Regions from separate parts of the Erwinia sp. LJJL01 genome, predicted to be linked through region 4. Evidence: predicted binding sites of a transcription regulator. Region 4 holds the regulator's gene; each other region holds the start of a gene.
The links. The regulator CRP, encoded in region 4, controls carbon source genes, mostly activating them, when cyclic AMP is high. The targets are predictions, from matches to a motif close to ATGTGANNNNNNTCACAT.

Region 1: cdd (cytidine deaminase) is a predicted target of CRP. The motif match lies at 2,348-2,365, and genes of this name have one in related genera.
Region 2: ACLI4M_RS12395 (glycine dehydrogenase) is a predicted target of CRP. The motif match lies at 1,853-1,870, and genes of this name have one in related genera.
Region 3: ACLI4M_RS21420 (arabinose ABC transporter substrate-binding protein) is a predicted target of CRP. The motif match lies at 1,324-1,341, and genes of this name have one in related genera.

What each region holds. Positions count from the first base shown of each region.
Region 1 is NZ_CP178576.1:170,306-174,878, forward strand. Features, by position in the region: gene metG (methionine--tRNA ligase) at 1-1,131, shown strand, start outside; gene ACLI4M_RS01675 (CidA/LrgA family protein) at 1,214-1,609, shown strand; gene ACLI4M_RS01680 (CidB/LrgB family autolysis modulator) at 1,602-2,294, shown strand; gene cdd (cytidine deaminase) at 2,418-3,308, shown strand; gene ACLI4M_RS01690 (NAD-dependent malic enzyme) at 3,443-4,573, shown strand, end outside.
Region 2 is NZ_CP178576.1:2,512,541-2,517,113, forward strand. Features, by position in the region: gene pmbA (metalloprotease PmbA) at 1-1,254, shown strand, start outside; gene cybC (cytochrome b562) at 1,332-1,718, shown strand; gene ACLI4M_RS12395 (glycine dehydrogenase) at 2,020-2,358, shown strand; gene ACLI4M_RS12400 (SFCGS family glycine-rich protein) at 2,511-2,870, shown strand; gene ACLI4M_RS12405 (DUF4312 family protein) at 2,870-3,169, shown strand; gene ACLI4M_RS12410 (DUF4311 domain-containing protein) at 3,204-3,980, shown strand; gene ACLI4M_RS12415 (DUF4310 family protein) at 3,994-4,573, shown strand, end outside.
Region 3 is NZ_CP178576.1:4,369,980-4,374,552, reverse strand. Features, by position in the region: gene ACLI4M_RS21425 (ribulokinase) at 1-1,201, opposite strand, end outside; gene ACLI4M_RS21420 (arabinose ABC transporter substrate-binding protein) at 1,574-2,557, shown strand; gene araG (L-arabinose ABC transporter ATP-binding protein AraG) at 2,731-4,254, shown strand; gene araH (L-arabinose ABC transporter permease AraH) at 4,271-4,573, shown strand, end outside.
Region 4 is NZ_CP178576.1:1,517,981-1,522,553, reverse strand. Features, by position in the region: gene ACLI4M_RS08005 (YccS/YhfK family putative transporter) at 1-2,034, opposite strand, end outside; gene crp (cAMP-activated global transcriptional regulator CRP) at 2,093-2,725, opposite strand; gene ACLI4M_RS07995 (MFS transporter) at 3,226-4,428, shown strand; gene ACLI4M_RS07990 (amidohydrolase) at 4,425-4,573, shown strand, end outside.

The DNA.
Region 1 (4,573 bases), 1.3 Mb from region 4:
CACAGCCTGTTCTGGCCGGCGATGCTGGAAGGCAGCAATTTCCGCAAGCCTACCAACCTGTTTGTGCACGGCTATGTCACGGTCAACGGCGCGAAAATGTCTAAATCGCGCGGCACCTTTATTAAGGCCAGCACCTGGTTGCAGCACCTGGATGCCGACAGCCTGCGCTACTACTACGCGGCCAAGCTCTCTTCGCGTATCGACGATATCGACCTCAATCTGGAAGATTACGTGCAGCGCGTTAATGCGGACATCGTAAACAAGGTGGTGAACCTGGCCTCGCGCAATGCCGGTTTCATCAACAAACGCTTTGGCGGCCAGCTGTCTGCTGAACTGGCCGACCCGGCGCTGTACAAAACCTTTACTGATGCCGCTGAGAGCATTGGCGAAGCCTGGACCAGCCGTGAATTTAGCCGTGCCATCCGCGAAATCATGGCGCTGGCCGACGTGGCCAACCGCTATGTTGACGAGCAGGCTCCGTGGGTAGTGGCGAAGCAGGAAGGCCGCGATGCCGATCTACAGGCGATCTGTTCAATGGGCATCAATATGTTCCGCGTGCTGATGACCTGGCTGAAGCCGGTGATGCCTTCGCTGGCCGAGCGCACCGAAGCCTTCCTGAATCAGGAACTGAGCTGGGACGGCATTCAGCAGCCGCTGCTGAGCCACAACATTTCGGCGTTCAAGGCGCTGTATAACCGCGTTGAAATGGACAAGGTTAACGGCCTGATTGAAGCCTCGAAAGAAGATGCCGCGGCGGCAAAAGCACCGGCTAGCGGCCCGCTGGCGGACGACCCGATCGCTGAAACCATCAGCTTTGACGACTTCGCCAAAGTTGATATGCGTATCGCGCTGATTGAGAATGCCGAGTTCGTTGAAGGTTCTGACAAGCTGCTGCGCCTGTCGCTGGATCTCGGCGGCGAGAAGCGCAACGTGTTTTCCGGCATCCGCGCCGCCTATCCTGACCCGGCGCTGCTGGTCGGCCGCCTGACGGTGATGGTAGCGAACCTGGCGCCGCGTAAAATGCGCTTTGGCATCTCGGAAGGAATGGTGATGGCAGCCGGTCCTGGCGGGAAGGATATCTTCCTGCTCAGCCCTGACAGCGGCGCACAGCCAGGCCAGGCGGTTAAGTAACTTCGTAGGGGCGGGGCATGCCCCGCCCGGGTCAGGCATGCCTGACCCCTACGGCGATTGTCGTTCAATCCTGGGGCCGACCATGCGCAACGTTCCGCTTGTTTTATGGCAATACCTCCGCGCCTTCTTCATAATCTACCTCTGTCTTTTTGCCGGTCGCGGCATTGAAACGCTGTTGCCCGTCGCCATCCCCGGTAGCATTCTCGGTATGCTGCTGCTGTTTGCCCTGCTCGCTTCACAGCTGCTGCCCGTTCACTGGGTGAAACCCGGCTGTCATCTGCTGATCCGCTATATGGCGCTGCTGTTCGTGCCGATCAGCGTCGGCGTGATGAACGATATGGATATTCTCACCGCCCAGTTTGCCCCAATTGTGCTCTCCTGCATTGTCAGCACCCTGATTGTACTGGTGACCGTCGGCCTGATTTCGCAGCGCCTCAACGATCGCCACATCCAGCGAGCGGGAGGCGAAAATGAGTGATATCTGGTGGTCGCTACCGCTGACCATTGCGGTGTTCTTCGCGGCGCGAAGGCTGGCGGCAAAAGTGAAAGTGTCGATCGTCAATCCGCTGCTGATCGCCATGGCGGTGATTATTCCGCTACTTTTGCTGCTGCAGCTGCCCTATACGCGCTACTTTCAGGGCAGCAAGCTGCTCAATGACCTGCTGCAACCGGCCGTGGTAGCGCTGGCGCTGCCGCTGTATGAGCAGATGCATCAGATCCGCGCACGCTGGAAATCGATTATCAGCGTATGCTTTATCGGCAGCCTGACGGCGATGATCTCCGGCACCGCGATTGCGCTGTGGCTGGGCGCAACGCCGCAGATCGCCGCTACCCTGCTGCCGAAATCGGTCACCACGCCGATTGCGATGGCAGTCTCCGGCACGCTGGGCGGCATCCCGGCGATCAGCGCCATCTGCGTGCTGCTGGCCGGGGTGCTCGGCGCGGTGTTCGGCCATATGCTGCTGAACCTACTGAAGGTGCGCAGTAAAGCGGCGCGCGGGCTGGCGATTGGTAATGCATCACACGCTCTTGGCACCGCTCGCGCTGCTGAAGTGGACTATCAGGAGGGCGCATTCAGTTCGCTGGCGCTGGTACTGTGCGGGATTATCACTTCCCTGCTGGCGCCGTTTATTTTCCCGCTGCTGATGGCGCTGTGGGGATAAAACTTGCGATAAGTCTCGCAATTTGTTGATCGTTTTCATGTATTGCATTGATAGAGCGATTCAGATCACATATAAATGGCTGCCGGCCCGCTAGCACGGGCGGCTTTTTGCGAGAGGCTTACTATGCACCCACGTTATCAGCAGGCATTTGCCACGCTGCCTACCCTGTTACAGAGCGCTTTGCAGCCGATATTATCTGCTGACGACTTTGCCGGATTTATCACTGCCAGCCAGGCACACCAGTTAAAACAGCACTGCGGTTACAGCGACAGCGAGCTGGCCTTTGCCCTGCTGCCGCTGGCGGCGGCCTGCGCCGTCGCCACCCTGTCTGATTTTAAAGTGGGGGCGATTGCGCGCGGAGCCAGCGGCACGCTGTGGTTTGGTGCCAATATGGAATTTGCCGGGGCCACCATGCAGCAGACGGTGCATGCCGAACAGAGCGCGGTCACCCATGCCTGGCTGCGCGGGGAAAGCGCGCTGGCCTCGGTAACCGTCAACTACACGCCGTGCGGCCACTGCCGCCAGTTTATGAACGAGCTGAACAGCGGAACGCAGCTGACGATTGAACTGCCCGGCCGCGCTGCCGCAACGCTGGGCCACTATCTGCCGGACTCTTTCGGCCCGCGCGACCTGGCGATCACCACCCTGCTGATGGATGCCGTCGATCACGGCATCGTCGCTTCGGGTGATACGCTGGAGCAGGCCGCCCTGAATGCCGCCAACCGCAGCCATGCCCCTTACAGCCAGGCTTACAGCGGCGTGGCGCTGGAGACGGCTGAGGGGGGTATCTTCGCCGGAAGCTACGCGGAAAATGCCGCCTTTAACCCTGGCCTGCCGCCGTTGCAGGGGGCACTGAACCTGCTGAACCTGGCAGGGCACAGCCTGAATACCATTCAGCGTGCAGTACTGGCTGAATCCCCGCAGGCGAAGCTGAGCCAGCAGAATGCCACCGCCGCCACCCTGGCTGCCCTCGGCTGCGGTAATCTCAGCGTCGTTGCTCTGGTTAAAGCGTAACAAAGCCTCTGTTCGTCGAGGAGGATCGCAGCTTTTGTTATTACTTGTTAACAAAAGCTGTACTTTCAGATGAATTATTTTAGGATTGGCGCCACGACACTTCCGATCCTGACACCTGACAGAGTATTAATTGCATGGAACTCGAATACGAAAGTAAACGACCGCTGTATATCCCCTATGCCGGCCCTATCCTGCTGGAATTTCCCCTTCTGAACAAAGGCAGTGCGTTCTCCATTGAAGAGCGTAATGACTTCAACCTGAATGGTCTGCTGCCAGAAACGGTGGAAACCATTGAGGAGCAGGCTGAGCGTGCATGGCGCCAGTTCCAGGACTTTAAAAACGATAACGATAAGCACGTCTACCTGCGCAATATTCAGGACACTAACGAAACGCTGTTCTACCGCCTGCTGGACAATCATCTGGAAAAGATGATGCCAATTATTTACACCCCGACCGTGGGCGCGGCCTGTGAGCACTTCTCCGAAATCTACCGCCGCGCGCGCGGCCTGTTTATCTCCTACCCGAACCGCTCCAGCATTGAAGACATGCTGCAAAACGCCACCAAGCAAAACGTGAAGGTGATCGTGGTCACCGACGGCGAGCGCATCCTTGGCCTGGGCGACCAGGGCATCGGCGGCATGGGCATTCCTATCGGTAAGCTGTCGCTGTACACCGCCTGTGGCGGCATCAGCCCGGCGTATACCCTGCCGGTGGTGCTGGATGTCGGCACCAACAATCAGCAGCTGCTGAACGACCCGCTGTATATGGGATGGCGCCATCCGCGCATCACCGGCGAAGAGTATGACGCGTTCGTCAACGAGTTCATCAACGCTGTCAAGAGCCGCTGGCCGAACGTGCTGCTGCAGTTTGAGGACTTCGCGCAGAAGAATGCCATGCCGCTGCTGGAGCGCTATCGCGACGAAGTGTGCTGCTTTAACGATGATATCCAGGGCACCGCAGCGGTGACGCTGGGTACGCTGATCGCCGCCAGCCGCGCCGCGGGCAGCAGGCTGTGCGAGCAGAAGGTGGTGTTCCTTGGTGCCGGTTCCGCGGGTTGCGGCATCGCCGAGCAGATCGTCGCGCAGATGAAGTCTGAAGGGCTCAGCGACGAAGAGGCGCGCGGGCGCGTATTTATGGTCGACCGCTTTGGCCTGCTGACCGACAAACTGCCAAATCTGCTTAACTTCCAGAGCAAGCTGGTGCAGAAGAGCGACGGCCTGAGCGGCTGGGACAGCAGCAGCGATTCGCTGTCGCTGCTCGACGTG
Region 2 (4,573 bases), 990 kb from region 4:
GATGGGGCAGAAGTCGCGGTAACCAAAACCACCGGCATCAGCGTCAGCACGCGTTACGGGGAAGTGGAAAACGTCGAATTCAACAGCGATGGTGCGCTCGGCATCACCGTTTACTATCAGAACCGTAAGGGCAGCGCCTCCTCTACCGATCTCAGCCCGGAGGCGATCAAACGCACCGTGCAGGCCGCGCTGGATATTGCACGCTACACCTCACCGGATCCCTTTGCCGGCGTGGCGGATCGCGAGCTGCTGGCGTTTGACGCACCGGATCTCGATCTGTTTCACCCAACGGAGATCGACGCCGATCGCGCTATCGAACTGGCTGCGCGTGCAGAACAGGCTGCGCTGCAGGCTGACTCGCGCATCACCAACACCGAAGGCGGCAGCTTTAACAGCCACGTCGGCATTAAAGTATTTGGCAACAGCCACGGCATGCTGCAGGGCTACTGCTCCAGCCGTCATTCGCTCTCCAGCTGCGTGATTGCGGAAGCCAACGGCGATATGGAGCGTGACTACGCCTATACCATTGGCCGGGCGATGGAGGATTTAAAGTCGCCAGAGTCGGTCGGAGAAGAGTGCGCGCGCCGCACGCTGTCACGCCTGTCGCCGCGCAAGCTGTCGACGATGAAAGCGCCGGTGCTGTTTGCCGCGGAAGTGGCCACCGGGCTGTTTGGTCACCTGGTGGGGGCCATCAGCGGCGGCAGCGTCTACCGCAAATCCACCTTCCTGCTTGACTCCCTCGGCCAGCAGATCCTGCCGGAATGGCTGACGATTGAGGAGCATCCGCACCTGCTGAAAGGGCTGGCCTCAACGCCGTTCGACAGCGAAGGCGTGCGTACCGAGCGCCGCGACATCATTAAGGATGGCGTACTGCAGAACTGGCTGATGACCAGCTACTCGGCGCGCAAGCTGGGGCTGCAGAGCACCGGCCACGCGGGCGGCATCCATAACTGGCGCATTGCCGGGCAGGGCCACAGCTTTGATGACCTGCTCAAGCAGCTCGGCACCGGGCTGGTGGTCACGGAACTGATGGGCCAGGCGGTCAGTGCGCTGACCGGCGACTACTCGCGCGGCGCATCCGGTTTCTGGGTTGAGAATGGCGTAATCCAGTATCCGGTCAGTGAAATCACCATCGCCGGTAACCTGAAAGATATGTGGCGCAATATGGTGACCATCGGCAGCGATATTGAAACCCGCAGCAATATCCAGTGTGGATCCATTCTGTTACCAGAAATGAAGATTGCCGGGCAGTAATTTAGCGATTTAGGCGTATGCTTATCAGGCGGCTGCTCAGACAGTCGCCTTTTTTTATAATTAAAAGGACTGAAGCAATGCGTAAATTAATGTTTGCAATGTTGAGTGGTTCGCTGTTGTTATCCAGCTTCGCCGTGCTGTCGCAGGATCTGGAAGGCGATATGGATATGCTGAAAGGCGGCCTGCGTACGGTGCAGAAAACCGACGATAAAGCCGAAATGATTAAAGCGCTGACCGATATGAAGGGCGCAGCTGAAAACGCTAAAACCCAGACGCCGGATAAGCTTAAGGGCCAGTCGGCAGACAGCGCGCAGATCAAAGGCTATCACGCCGGGCTGGATACCCTGATTGGCCAGATCGATACCAGCCTCAAGCTGGCCAATGACGGGGACCTGAAAGGCGCGAAGGAAGAAGCAAAAAAAATGGCTGAAACCCGCGACGCCAATCACAAAAAGTTCCGCTAACGCTCAGGGCCGGGAATTTTCCCCGGCCCTGATTAAATCCGTCATAGGTTTTTCCTCTATATCCTTCTGCTGGCCGCTTTACTCTGCTGCTGTTTTCTCTGCCTCTGCATAAATTGCGCAAAATAGTCTTTATTTTGTGATTTAACTCTCATTTTATAATTATTGATGCACGGTCTGATGTTTTTTGCGACCTGGCTCGTACCCCATCCGTTTATTTCCGCTTGCTGGCGGAAAAAGTCGTTCTCCACAGCACCTCTGCGCAGCGGTAGCTTATAACCATTACAAAAAGGGGGGGACGAACGTGAGTAATGGAACGGGGCCGAGTGGGGCAACAGAGCAGGATGATGAGATTCAGGCGCTGGCCGCACGGGTGATGGGGCAGATTGCCGACCTGTTTGCGGCCAGGGCAATACAGCCCAACCCGGTACAGCAGCAGATGCTTACCTCCCACGTGCGGGCGATGGCGCTGCGCTCGCTGACCGGTGAGGCGCTACCCGAAGTGGAAGCTGACCTGTTTGACGATATTTCGCCAGAATCCATGCTGCTGGCACAGCAGGTGGTCGATCTGTTCGGTAACCTGCCGAAAGAGGAAGCCTGGCTACTCTCCGTGCATTTCGAAGTCGCCAAAGAAAACCAATAGTGTGCCTGGTTTACTTGCCATTTTGGGATTGGGCAGTGCTCAAAATCCTCACGTACTACGTGTACGCTCCGGTTTTTCCGCGCTGTCCGCACCCAAACTGACTGCGCCACCGACGGCACGAGTAATCACTCTATAAATTAAAGGAATACACCATGTCTCAAATCATCGTAGTGATCGGCGATCGTTTAGGTAAAGGCCAGAAAGTGGCAGCAGGTATCGAGAAAGCGGGCGGTAAAGCCATCGTGGTTCCTGGCGTGGCAGCGGATATGAAGCTGGGCGACGTGATGAAAGCGGAAAACGCCAACTTCGGTATCTCCTTCTGCGGCAGCGGCGGCGCAGGTGCCATCACCGCACAGAACAAATATGGCTATAAAGCCAAACACGGCATGCGCTCCATCGACGAAGGCGTCACCGCCATCAACGAAGGCGCCACCGTGCTGGGCTTCGGCTTTATGGATAAAGAAGAGCTGGGCGAGCGTCTGGTGCAGGCGTGGCAGAAGAAGCACGGCTGATGAAAGAGCAATTCACCACCACGGTGAACGTCAGCGGCAAGGGCGACAGCAAAGCAAAAGCCTTTGCCGACGCCCTGAGCCGGGTGCAAAACACGGTGCTCAAGTCCACCAGCAATATCCTCCTGCGTATTGAGCCGGTGGATGTGAAGGTGCTGCGTGCCGAACTGCGCGTCAAAACGGAAAAGTTTCTGTTCTTCTTTCTGGCGCGCGAACGGCGAACCTACAGCGTTGAGCTGGCGATCACCGTCAACGTCGCGGTGGTCGACACCGACAAGGTGGATTTCACCGCGGTTAACTAAAAACGTTGGGATATAAATCCAAAGGAAAAAACTGATGTTTTTAATCATCTTATTTAAGTCGTTGATTATTGGCGGCCTGGTCGGAGTGGGCGTCGGTGCCGGGGCAGCGCGTATGTTCCACGCCCCGACCACACAGGGCATGGGCGCATTTCGCACACTGGGTGAACTGAATTCCTGTGAGGGCGACCCGGCTTCTCACTTCTCCTTCGGCCTTGGCTTCTTCTTTAACGCCTGGGCCTCCTCCGTGGCGGCAGGTTCCTTCACTCAGGACGTTGACCACCGCATCATCCCCAACTGGGGCGCGGCGGCACTGATGGTGAAAAACCGCAACGTGGCGGAAACCCTGCACAACCCGAAAAAGATGGCGATTGCCTGCGGCATCATCGGCATGATTGTAGTGGCGTTTCTCAACTCCACCGCCTCTGCCGTGCCTGCTGCGCTGCAGGTCACCGCGGTTAAAGTGCTGGTGCCTGCGGCTAACCTGCTGGTGAACACCGTGATGCCGGTGATCTTCTGGCTGGCCGCCATCGACGCCGGTAAGAAATCGGGCTTCTGGGCCACCATTTTCGGCGGCCTCGCGCAGCTGATTATGGGTAACGCCGTGCCGGGCCTGGTGCTGGGCATCCTGATCGGCAAAGGGGTGGAAGAGGCGGGCTGGAACCGCGTCACGAAGGTGATGATGATCGCCATCGTGCTGCTGTTCGTGCTGAGCGGCTTCTTCCGTGGCTTCGACATGAAGCTGTTGCAGTCCTTCCAGCTTGGCGTGCCCGGCTGGATGGAGATGATCCACAACTCCCTGAGCGGCAAATAAGAGGACAAGGGTAATGGAAGAGTCAAAAAGCGGTTTCTGGTATGCCGACTGGTCGTTCCCGATCTTTGTCGGTCTGCTCTCTGCCGGGGTGTTCGCCGGTACGCATATGTATTACGTCTACGGCCTGGGCGCGTTTAACGAGGTCGCGTTTGTTTCGATGCTGCGTTCCGGCATGGAAACTGGCGTCTACGGCGCGGTGGCGGCATTTGGTGCCAGCTTCCTGTTTGCGCGCATTATCGAAGGTTCGCTGGTCGGTATTCTTGATATTGGCGGCGCGATCCAGACCGGTATCGGCCTTGGCGTGCCGGCACTGCTGCTTGGGGCAGGCATCGTCTTCCCGGTAGCCAACTTCGCGGCCTCGCTGGTTACCGGCCTGGCGCTCGGCCTGGCGGTGGGTTACATCATTATCCTGGCGCGTAAGTTCACCATCAACAACAGCGACTCCACCTACGGGGCCGACGTGATGATGGGCGCGGGTAACGCCTCCGGCCGCTTCCTCGGGCCGTTGATTATCCTGTCGGCAATGGCCGCTTCGATCCCCATTGGCCTCGGCTCGCTGGTGGGTTCACTGCTGTTTTACCTGTGGAATAAAC
Region 3 (4,573 bases), 1.9 Mb from region 4:
ACCAGTCAAGCACCACCGGCAGATGGTCAAGCTGCGGGTCGGCGGCCCAGGCCGCGGTGAGCTGCTGCAGCAGATCGTTTTGCATCGCTTCCAGCTGCGGTCTGAGTTCAGGCTGTTGCTGAGCGGCCTGCACCAGCGGCCAGCTCAACAGGCGGCTGAACCAGGCATACATATCGCCAAACGCCGACTGTCCGGCCTCCAGCCCGATCATTCCCGGCATCACGCTGCCGTCGACCTGGCCGCAGATGCCTTTGATTGCCCGGTCGGCGACGCGCTCAGCATCGGCGATCAGGATGTCGCAGGTCGAGGTGCCGATCACTTTCACCAGCGTGTAGGGCTGTGCCCCGGCCCCAACCGCGCCCATATGGCAGTCAAACGCACCGCCGGAAATAGTGACACTGCCAGGCAGGCCGAGCCGTTCGGCCCATTCTGCGCTCAGCACGCCCACGGGGAGCTCGGCAGTGAAGGTATCGTGAAACAGCGGGTGATCGAGGTCGCGGGTCAGCAGCGGGTCGAGCGCGTTAAGAAACTGCGCGTCCGGTAAACCCTGCCAAAGCGGGTGCCACAGCGATTTATGCCCGGCGGCGCAGCGCCCGCGCTTCAGCTCTGCCGGGGCAGTGGTGCCGCTCAGCAGCGCCGGTACCCAGTCGCACAGCTCCACCCAGGAGACTGCCGCCTCACGCACTGCCGCATCGCTGCGGCTGACGTGCAGGATTTTGGCCCAGAACCATTCAGAGGAGTAAATGCCGCCGATAAAGCGTGAATAGTCCTGATATTCGCCGCTGTGGCACAGCCGGGTAATCGCCTCGGCCTCTTCAATGGCGGTGTGGTCCTTCCACAGCACGAACATGGCGTTAGGGTTATCAGCAAACTCCGGGCGCAGCGCCAGCACCCGGCCTTCGCGATCGATTGGCGCAGGGGTGGAGCCGGTAGAATCGACGCCGATGCCCACCACACTCTGGCGCTGCTCGGGCGTCATCTGCGTGACAACGTCACGTATAGCCTGCTCCAGCGCGTCAATATAGTCCTGTGGGTGATGGCGGAACTGGTTGTGCGCCGGCATACAGTAGTGCCCGGCCTTCCAGCGTGGGTAGGCCACGACCTGCTTAAACAGCTCGCGTCCGCTGGCGCACTCCACTGCCAGTGCCCGCACCGAATCGCTGCCAAAATCCAGACCGAGGGTAATCGCACCCTTATGCATAGTTGTTCTCCGTTATTTTCAGAACAGGCTTTTTTCATGTCCCTCTATCCTGGAAAGCTCGCGGCAATCACGTTAGGTGCGGCTGGCTGCAAATATGCACTTTTCTGCCATCAGCGGGGGTTATGTGATGAGCTTCAAATGTTGCGTGACGGTTAAACTGGCTGAATAGATGGACAAAACGACTGTAATTTCAGGGTGTGATAGCGCTCTACAAATTTTCCCTTGCATGCGGGTAAAACTAGCGCACTACCGTCACTGTTACGCCGTCAGTGCTCAGGTAAGGTATTGAATAGCAGCTTTTAAATTTATGAACATCCGATTGTTACCGTTTACACAAACCCGCGTAAAGCGGGCACTGAGCCGGAGAGCCTCATGCACAAATTCACTCAAGCGCTGGCCGCGATTGGCCTCGCCGCCGTTATGTCACAATCCGCTATGGCGGAGACCATGAAACTCGGTTTTCTGGTGAAGCAGCCGGAAGAGCCGTGGTTCCAGACCGAATGGAAATTCGCCGATAAGGCCGGTAAAGAGATGGGCTTTGAGGTGATTAAAATCGCCGTGCCGGACGGTGAGAAAACCCTGAACGCCATCGACAGCCTGGCCGCCAGCGGCGCGAAAGGGTTCGTTATCTGTACGCCGGACCCAAAACTGGGCTCCGCCATTGTCGCGAAAGCGCGCAGCTATGACCTGAAGGTGATCGCCGTTGATGACCAGTTCGTCACCGCCAAAGGTAAACCGATGGATAGCGTGCCGCTGGTGATGATGGCCGCAACCAAAATCGGCGAGCGCCAGGGGCAGGAGCTGTACAAAGAGATGCAGAAACGCGGCTGGGATGCGAAAGAGACTGCGGTAATGGCGATCACCGCCAACGAGCTGGATACCGCCCGTCGCCGCACCGGCGGGTCGATGGATGCGCTGAAGGCTGCTGGATTCCCGGAAAAACAGATTTATCAGATCCCAACCAAATCCAACGATATTCCCGGCGCGTTTGATGCCGGTAACTCCCTGCTGGTGCAGCATCCGGAGGTGAAACACTGGCTGATCGTTGGTATGAACGACAACACCGTGCTGGGCGGCGTGCGCGCCACCGAAGGTCAGGGCTTTAAGGCGGCCGACGTCATTGGCATCGGGATTAACGGCGTGGATGCGGTAAGCGAACTGTCGAAAGGTGCCGCGACCGGCTTCTACGGCTCTCTGCTGCCAAGCCCGGACGTGCACGGCTACCGCAGTATCAAGATGCTGCATGACTGGGTGACCAACGGCACCGAGCCTGCCAAGTTCACCGAAGTGACCGACGTGGTACTGATAACCCGCGATAACTTCAAAGCCGAACTGGCGAAGAAAGGGCTGATGTAATCAGTGACACCGGGTCGGGCATGCCCGACCCCTACGGTTCATCCAGGGTGATGGGGCGAACCGCGGGCCGATCGAAACCAAAAGTTCGGCTTCAGCGGCTCAGAATGCTGTAGGGGCGGACCCTCTTTTTCGGTCCGCCCGCTGCAAACGCTCAACGTGCAGGAGGAGACACTATGACCACGCAACCCGCTTATCTGAGCTTTCACGGCATAGGCAAAACCTTTCCCGGCGTAAAAGCGCTGCAGGATATCAGTTTTGACTGCTATGCCGGGGAAGTGCATGCCCTGATGGGCGAGAACGGCGCGGGCAAATCGACGCTGTTGAAGATCCTCAGCGGCAGCTATCAGGCCAGCAGTGGAGAGATCCGCATTCAAGGCCAGCCGGCTAACTTCCAGCACACCACCGATGCGCTGAATGCCGGGGTAGCGATTATCTATCAGGAACTGCATCTGGTGCCGGAAATGTCGGTGGCAGAAAACATCTTCTTAGGCCAGCTGCCGCAGCGCGGCGGGTTGGTTAACCGCGCGAAGCTGCGTGCCGAAGCCGCGCGCCAGCTAAAAACTCTCGGCATGGATATCGACCCGGATCTGCCGCTGAAATACCTGTCGCTCGGCCAGTGGCAGATGGTGGAAATTGCCAAAGCGCTGGCGCGCAACGCCAAAGTGATCGCCTTTGACGAACCGACCAGCTCACTGTCGGCGCGGGAAATCGACCAGCTGTTCCGCGTTATCCGCCAGCTGCGCGCCGATGGCAAAGTGGTGCTGTATGTCTCGCACCGCATGGAGGAGATTTTCGCCCTTAGTGATGCAATCACCGTATTTAAAGATGGCCGCTACGTGCGCACCTTCACCGATATGCAAACCACCACCAACGACCTGCTGGTGCAGGCGATGGTCGGGCGTGAAATCGGCGATATCTACGGCTACCGCCCGCGTGCGCACGGTGCAGTGCGCCTGCAGCTCGACAATGTTCAGGCCAAAGGCGTGCGCAGCGCGGTGTCGTTCAGCGTGCGAGCCGGGGAGATCGTCGGGCTGTTCGGCCTGGTCGGCGCCGGGCGCAGCGAACTGATGAAAGGGCTGTTCGGCGCCACGCGTCTAATCAGCGGCGAGCTGCGGCTCGATGGCGAGGTGCTCAATCTGCGTGAGCCGATTGAGGCCATTCGTGCCGGGATCATGCTCTGCCCGGAAGACCGCAAGGCCGACGGCATCATCCCGGTGCATTCGGTGCGCGACAACATCAACATCAGCGCCCGGCGCAACAACCTTACCGCCGGCTGCCTGATCAACAAAGGTTGGGAAGCGAAAAACGCCGGGGCGCATATTCGCTCACTGAATATCAAAACCCCGTCGGCTGACCAGCTGATTATGAACCTGTCGGGAGGCAATCAGCAGAAGGCCATCCTTGGCCGCTGGCTGTCGGAAGAGATGAAAGTGATCCTGCTCGACGAGCCAACGCGCGGCATTGATGTCGGAGCAAAAAATGAGATCTATCAGCTGATTTACGCGCTGGCCGGGCAGGGGATTGCGGTGCTGTTTGCCTCCAGCGATCTGCCGGAAGTGATGGGGCTGGCCGACCGGATCCTGGTGATGCGCGAAGGCGAAATCGCCGGGGAGCTGGACCACAACGACGCAACGGAAGCGCTGACCTTAAGTCTGGCGATGCCAAAAACCGCTAAACCTGCCACCCAGGTGGCCTGAAATGCAGGAGAAACCGATGTCTACGACAACCTCAACCGGGACGCCAGCCGCCCCATCACGCTTCAGCCTTTGGCGCATCTGGGACAACTTCGGCATGCTGGTGGTGTTTGCCGCGCTGTTTATCGCCTGCACGGTGTTTGTGCCGAACTTCGGCAGCCTGATCAACATGAAAGGCCTCGGCCTGGCAATGTCGATGTCCGGTATGGTGGCCTGCGGCATGCTGTTCTGCCTCGCGTCCGGTGATTTTGACCTGTCGGTCGCCTCAGTGATTGCCTGTGCCGGGGTGGTGTGCGCGGTGGTGATCAATATGACCGAAAGC
Region 4 (4,573 bases):
CGGGCGCTGGCTCCAGGTCAGTGATGAAATGGTATACATCACGCCAAGATGCCCCAGAATGCGCTTCACATGGCGCTCCATAATGGTCACCGGCCCCTGATGAAAATCTTCCGGTACCTCCAGCACGTTAGTCTCTGAACTCGGCCCGTCATACTCCAGCCGCTGCTGACAGCGCTGCAGCGCAATCTCACACGACTGTAAATAGCGCTCCGCCAGCGTCGGCGTCAGCATGGTGTGTTCGCGTGCCAGGATAGTCATGGCGTTGATATGTTCGACAATAAACTGGCTGTGCGTCACCCACAGCTGCATATCGGACAGATAGCTGGAGTTAAAGCCCGGCTCCTGCATCGCCTGATGCAGCGAGTTAAACAGCGCATTGTGCGCCTGGTTTACCTCCATGCGCTGATACGCCAGCTTCACCGCATCCTGTTCGTTGCCCAGCAGTAGCTGTAACGCGCTCTGGTAGGTCTCCAGCGCATCGTGCGCATTCTGGCGCAGCAGCCCGCTCTGCCACTGCGGCCACAGCCAGATCATGCCGCCAAAGGCAATCAGGCAGCCCATCAGCGTATCCATCAGGCGCGGCAGCAGGAACTGCGCGCCGTTCAGCGACAGCAGCTGCAGCGTGTACACCGCCGTGACGGTAAAGCCTACCGTGGCCCAGCCATAAAACTTGCGGATAAACAGATAGCTCACCAGGGTAATCACCAGCATGATGCTCAGTATCCACGGCTCCGGCACGTGCATGCCCAGCGTCCCGGCGGCAACCGCCAGCCCGGCCAGCGTGCCGAGCGCTCGGTGCTGGATGCGCACGCGGGTGGCGCTATAGCCGTTCAGGCTGACGAACATCACGGTCATCAGGATCCAGTACGGTTTCGGCAGGTTGAAGAACAGCGCCAGCGAACTGGCAAAGGTCAGCATCACCGCGAAGCGCGCAGCGGTGCGCAGCGCGGCCGATTTCAGCGACAGATAGCTCTTCAGCGCCCGCAGCAGCGGCAGGCGGCGCTGACGGTCGGCCATCAGGTCGCGGCGGTAGAGCGGGTGCTGAGTGCGCAGTACGCGGCCAATGCGGCTGAAGTGGTAGTAGCAGAAGTTACCGACCGGGTTATCCGGGTGCTGGCGGGCGATCTTCTCCAGCGCCTGCAGCTGTTTATCCATGGTGAAACGCTCGGCGAAGCGATGGTAGAGAATATCATCGGCCAGTACCCGCAGCCGCGCAGCAATGGTCTGCGCATTCCAGCGGATCACCGCCTCGGCGTGGCTTTTCTCCACCAGTTTCTGCACCTCTTCCGGCTGATGCAGGCTGACGGCAATGTGCTCCTGTAAATCCAGCGCCACCTGAAAAGCCCGCGTCAGGCGCTGATAATGGCTGTCGCGGTTGGCAGAAAGCATATGCATCTGCTGGTAGCAGGTGTTGATCAGATCGACCGCTTTTTGCTGACGTGCCAGCAGGGGAGGCAGGGCGGTTTGTGGATCGGTGAGTTTGGTCAGCAGGGTATATTTTGCTTCGCAGTAGTCAGCCAGCTCGCGATACAGCAGGCTGAGCGTTTCACGCATCGGCTGCTCTTTCCACAGCCAGAACCAGAACCAGTTAAACGCGCCGTACCAGACGGTGCCGAGGATATACAGCAGCGGGGGTTCCCACATCGGCATGCGCCCGGCGAGGCTGAGGGTGAAGATGGCGGCAATCAGCGAAGCAGGCAGCAGGCGGGCGTGCAGCGGACTGATCTCCCCGGTGACGCCAAGCAGCAGCGCCATCACCAGCAGGATCGCCGGCAGCGGAACGCCTTCAGCGCCCGCAAACTGGATCAGGAAACTGCTGAAGGCAAACAGGCTGCCGCCAACGATCAGGCGTTTGAAGAAGCGTTTATGGGGGGTATCGAGACCGGCGTTGTTGCAGCAGGCGGGCACTAAAGAGAACAGCAGGCCGCGTTGCAGGTCGCCCAGCAGCCAGCCAATCGCCACCGGCAGACACAGCACCAGCGTCTGTCTCAGGGCATAGTTTACTTCGGGGTGATAGATGATTCTCCGCCACATGCGCTGCACCAAATAAAAAAGGCGCGACAGGGATGTCGCGCCGTGAGTTCAGCGCCGGTTAGCGTGTGCCGTAAACGACGATAGTCTTACCGTGTGCAGAGATCAGGTTTTGATCTTCCAGCATTTTCAGAATACGGCCGACGGTTTCACGAGAGCAGCCGACAATCTGGCCAATCTCCTGGCGGGTAATCTTAATCTGCATGCCATCCGGGTGGGTCATGGCATCCGGCTGTTTCGCCAGGTTCAGCAGCGTCTGCGCAATGCGGCCCGTCACGTCGAGGAAAGCTAAGTTGCCCACTTTCTCAGACGTCACCTGCAGGCGACGCGCCATCTGTGATGAGAGGCGCATCAGGATGTCAGGATTCACCTGAATCAGCTGACGGAATTTTTTATAAGATATTTCAGCCACTTCACAGGCGCTCTTCGCACGTACCCACGCGCTACGCTCCTGACCCTCTTCAAAGAGGCCCAGTTCACCGATGAAATCACCCTGATTGAGGTAAGAGAGGATCATCTCTTTGCCTTCTTCATCCTTGATCAGCACCGCTACCGCGCCTTTGACGATGTAGTAGAGGGTTTCCGCTTTTTCACCTTGATGGATCAGCGTGCTTTTGGATGGATATTTGTGAATATGGCAATGTGACAGGAACCATTCGAGAGTCGGGTCTGTTTGCGGTTTGCCGAGAACCATTCGCTATTATCCTCTGTTGTAATCGAGCCTAATGTCACCCGTCATTTTGCAATGCTTAGGGTGCACAGGGGGGTATTCCCTGTCAGGCGTAGAAATATTCAAGCGTTCCCATAGGAAAATTTTTCCGGGCCTCTGATCAGAGCTTGGCTCGTTTTGTCGTCCCGTATTTCTCGTGCATCGAAGTGCCGACGAAATATTACAGCTTTGTTTGTAGCACAGCTTGCACGCACTGTCTTCTGTTGTCTCGCTTCAGCATAGTGGGAAAAAGTCCTGAAAGGGGACCTGGCTGCGCAACAGCATGCGGCAATATACCAATAAATTATTGATATTAATCATAAAGAAAAGATTAATTTTCAGAATTTATGCCGGTGTGTGCGTAAAAAAAATGTTATCAGCATGTTAAGTGCAACGATGGATGAATTGCTATGGTTCAATTTATAACCGATTGTGGAATTCAAATCTAACAGATTGATTCTTCAGATTTATTACAGGATCGCGTTATGAAAGTGACTTCGCATGCATTAATGCTCTGCCTGCTGTTTATGGGCTATGTCCTTGTCTATCTGGATAAAACGGTGATGGGCTTTGTGCTATTACCCCTTCGCCAGGAGTTCCATCTCGCGCCGCAGCAGGTGGGATATATCGGTGGCATCTTCTTCCTCGCTTATGCGCTGTTTCAGTTTCCCGCCGGCTGGTTAAACGATCGCATAGGCTACCGGCGCATGCTGGTGCTCTCGCTGTCGTTGCTTGGGCTGTGTGCGCTGCTGTTTGGCTGGCTCGGTGTCACCTTTGCTCTGCTGCTGAGCTTTCGTTTTATGGCGGGGATCGGCCACTCGGGTTATCCAAGCGCCAGCGCGAAAGCCGTAAGTGCCAATTTTGCGCTGCATCACCGCACCTTCGCCCAGTCGCTGCTGCTCTCCTCCTCCGGGCTGGCGATGGCCATCGGGCCGCTGCTGGCGGTATGGGCGCTGGATAAAATGAACTGGCATCACGCCTATATGATCCTGGCCGTGCTGGTGCTGATGGTAGCCGCGAGCATGGTGCTGCTGTTGCCGCGCTCGCCGCGGGTGATCCTCATTCCAGCTGGCGAAGTCGGCCTGCACAGTGCGCTACGCCAGCCGCTTTTATGGCAGCTGTTCTGCACTAACTTTCTGCTGAATGTGCCGGTTTACGGCCTGGTGAGCTGGCTGCCCAGCTTTCTCACTCATCGCGGACTGCCGCTCTCCGCCGTCGGGCAGATGATGAGCATTTCCGGGGTTGGTAGCGCACTGACATCGGTGGCTGGCGGCTGGCTGGTGGGGCGTTATCTGGCCGGGCGTGAACCCTGGGTAATCTGCCTGGCGTCGCTGATTGCGGCGGCGGGGATGCTGATGATTTACCTCTCCTCCAGCGTGCTGATGAGCACAATCGGCCTCTGTATTACCAATGCGGCCCTTATCGGCACCTTTATCACCACCTTTACGCTGCCGATGAAGCGTTTTCCGCTCGCGGTGACCGGCTCGATTATCGGTTTACTGAATGCCGGAGGAGTACTGGGCGGCTTCGTCGGGCCGATTGTGATGGGCTATTTAGTGGCCGCTGGCCATGGCACTTACCTTGGTGCCTTTCTGTTTCTGATGATAGCGATACTGCTGGCGGGACTGGCTCTTCTGCCGGGCAGCCGGCGTGCTTACCTCTCTTCCTTAAACCCGGAGTTATCATGAACACTGAAACGTTAAGCAAGGAAATCACCGACAAAGTGCTGGTGTGGCGGCGTCATATTCATGCCAATGCCGAACTCTCATTCCATGAGCATGGCACCGCAGATTATGTCGCTGCTGAACTGGCGAAGTTTGGCCCGTTAAAAAT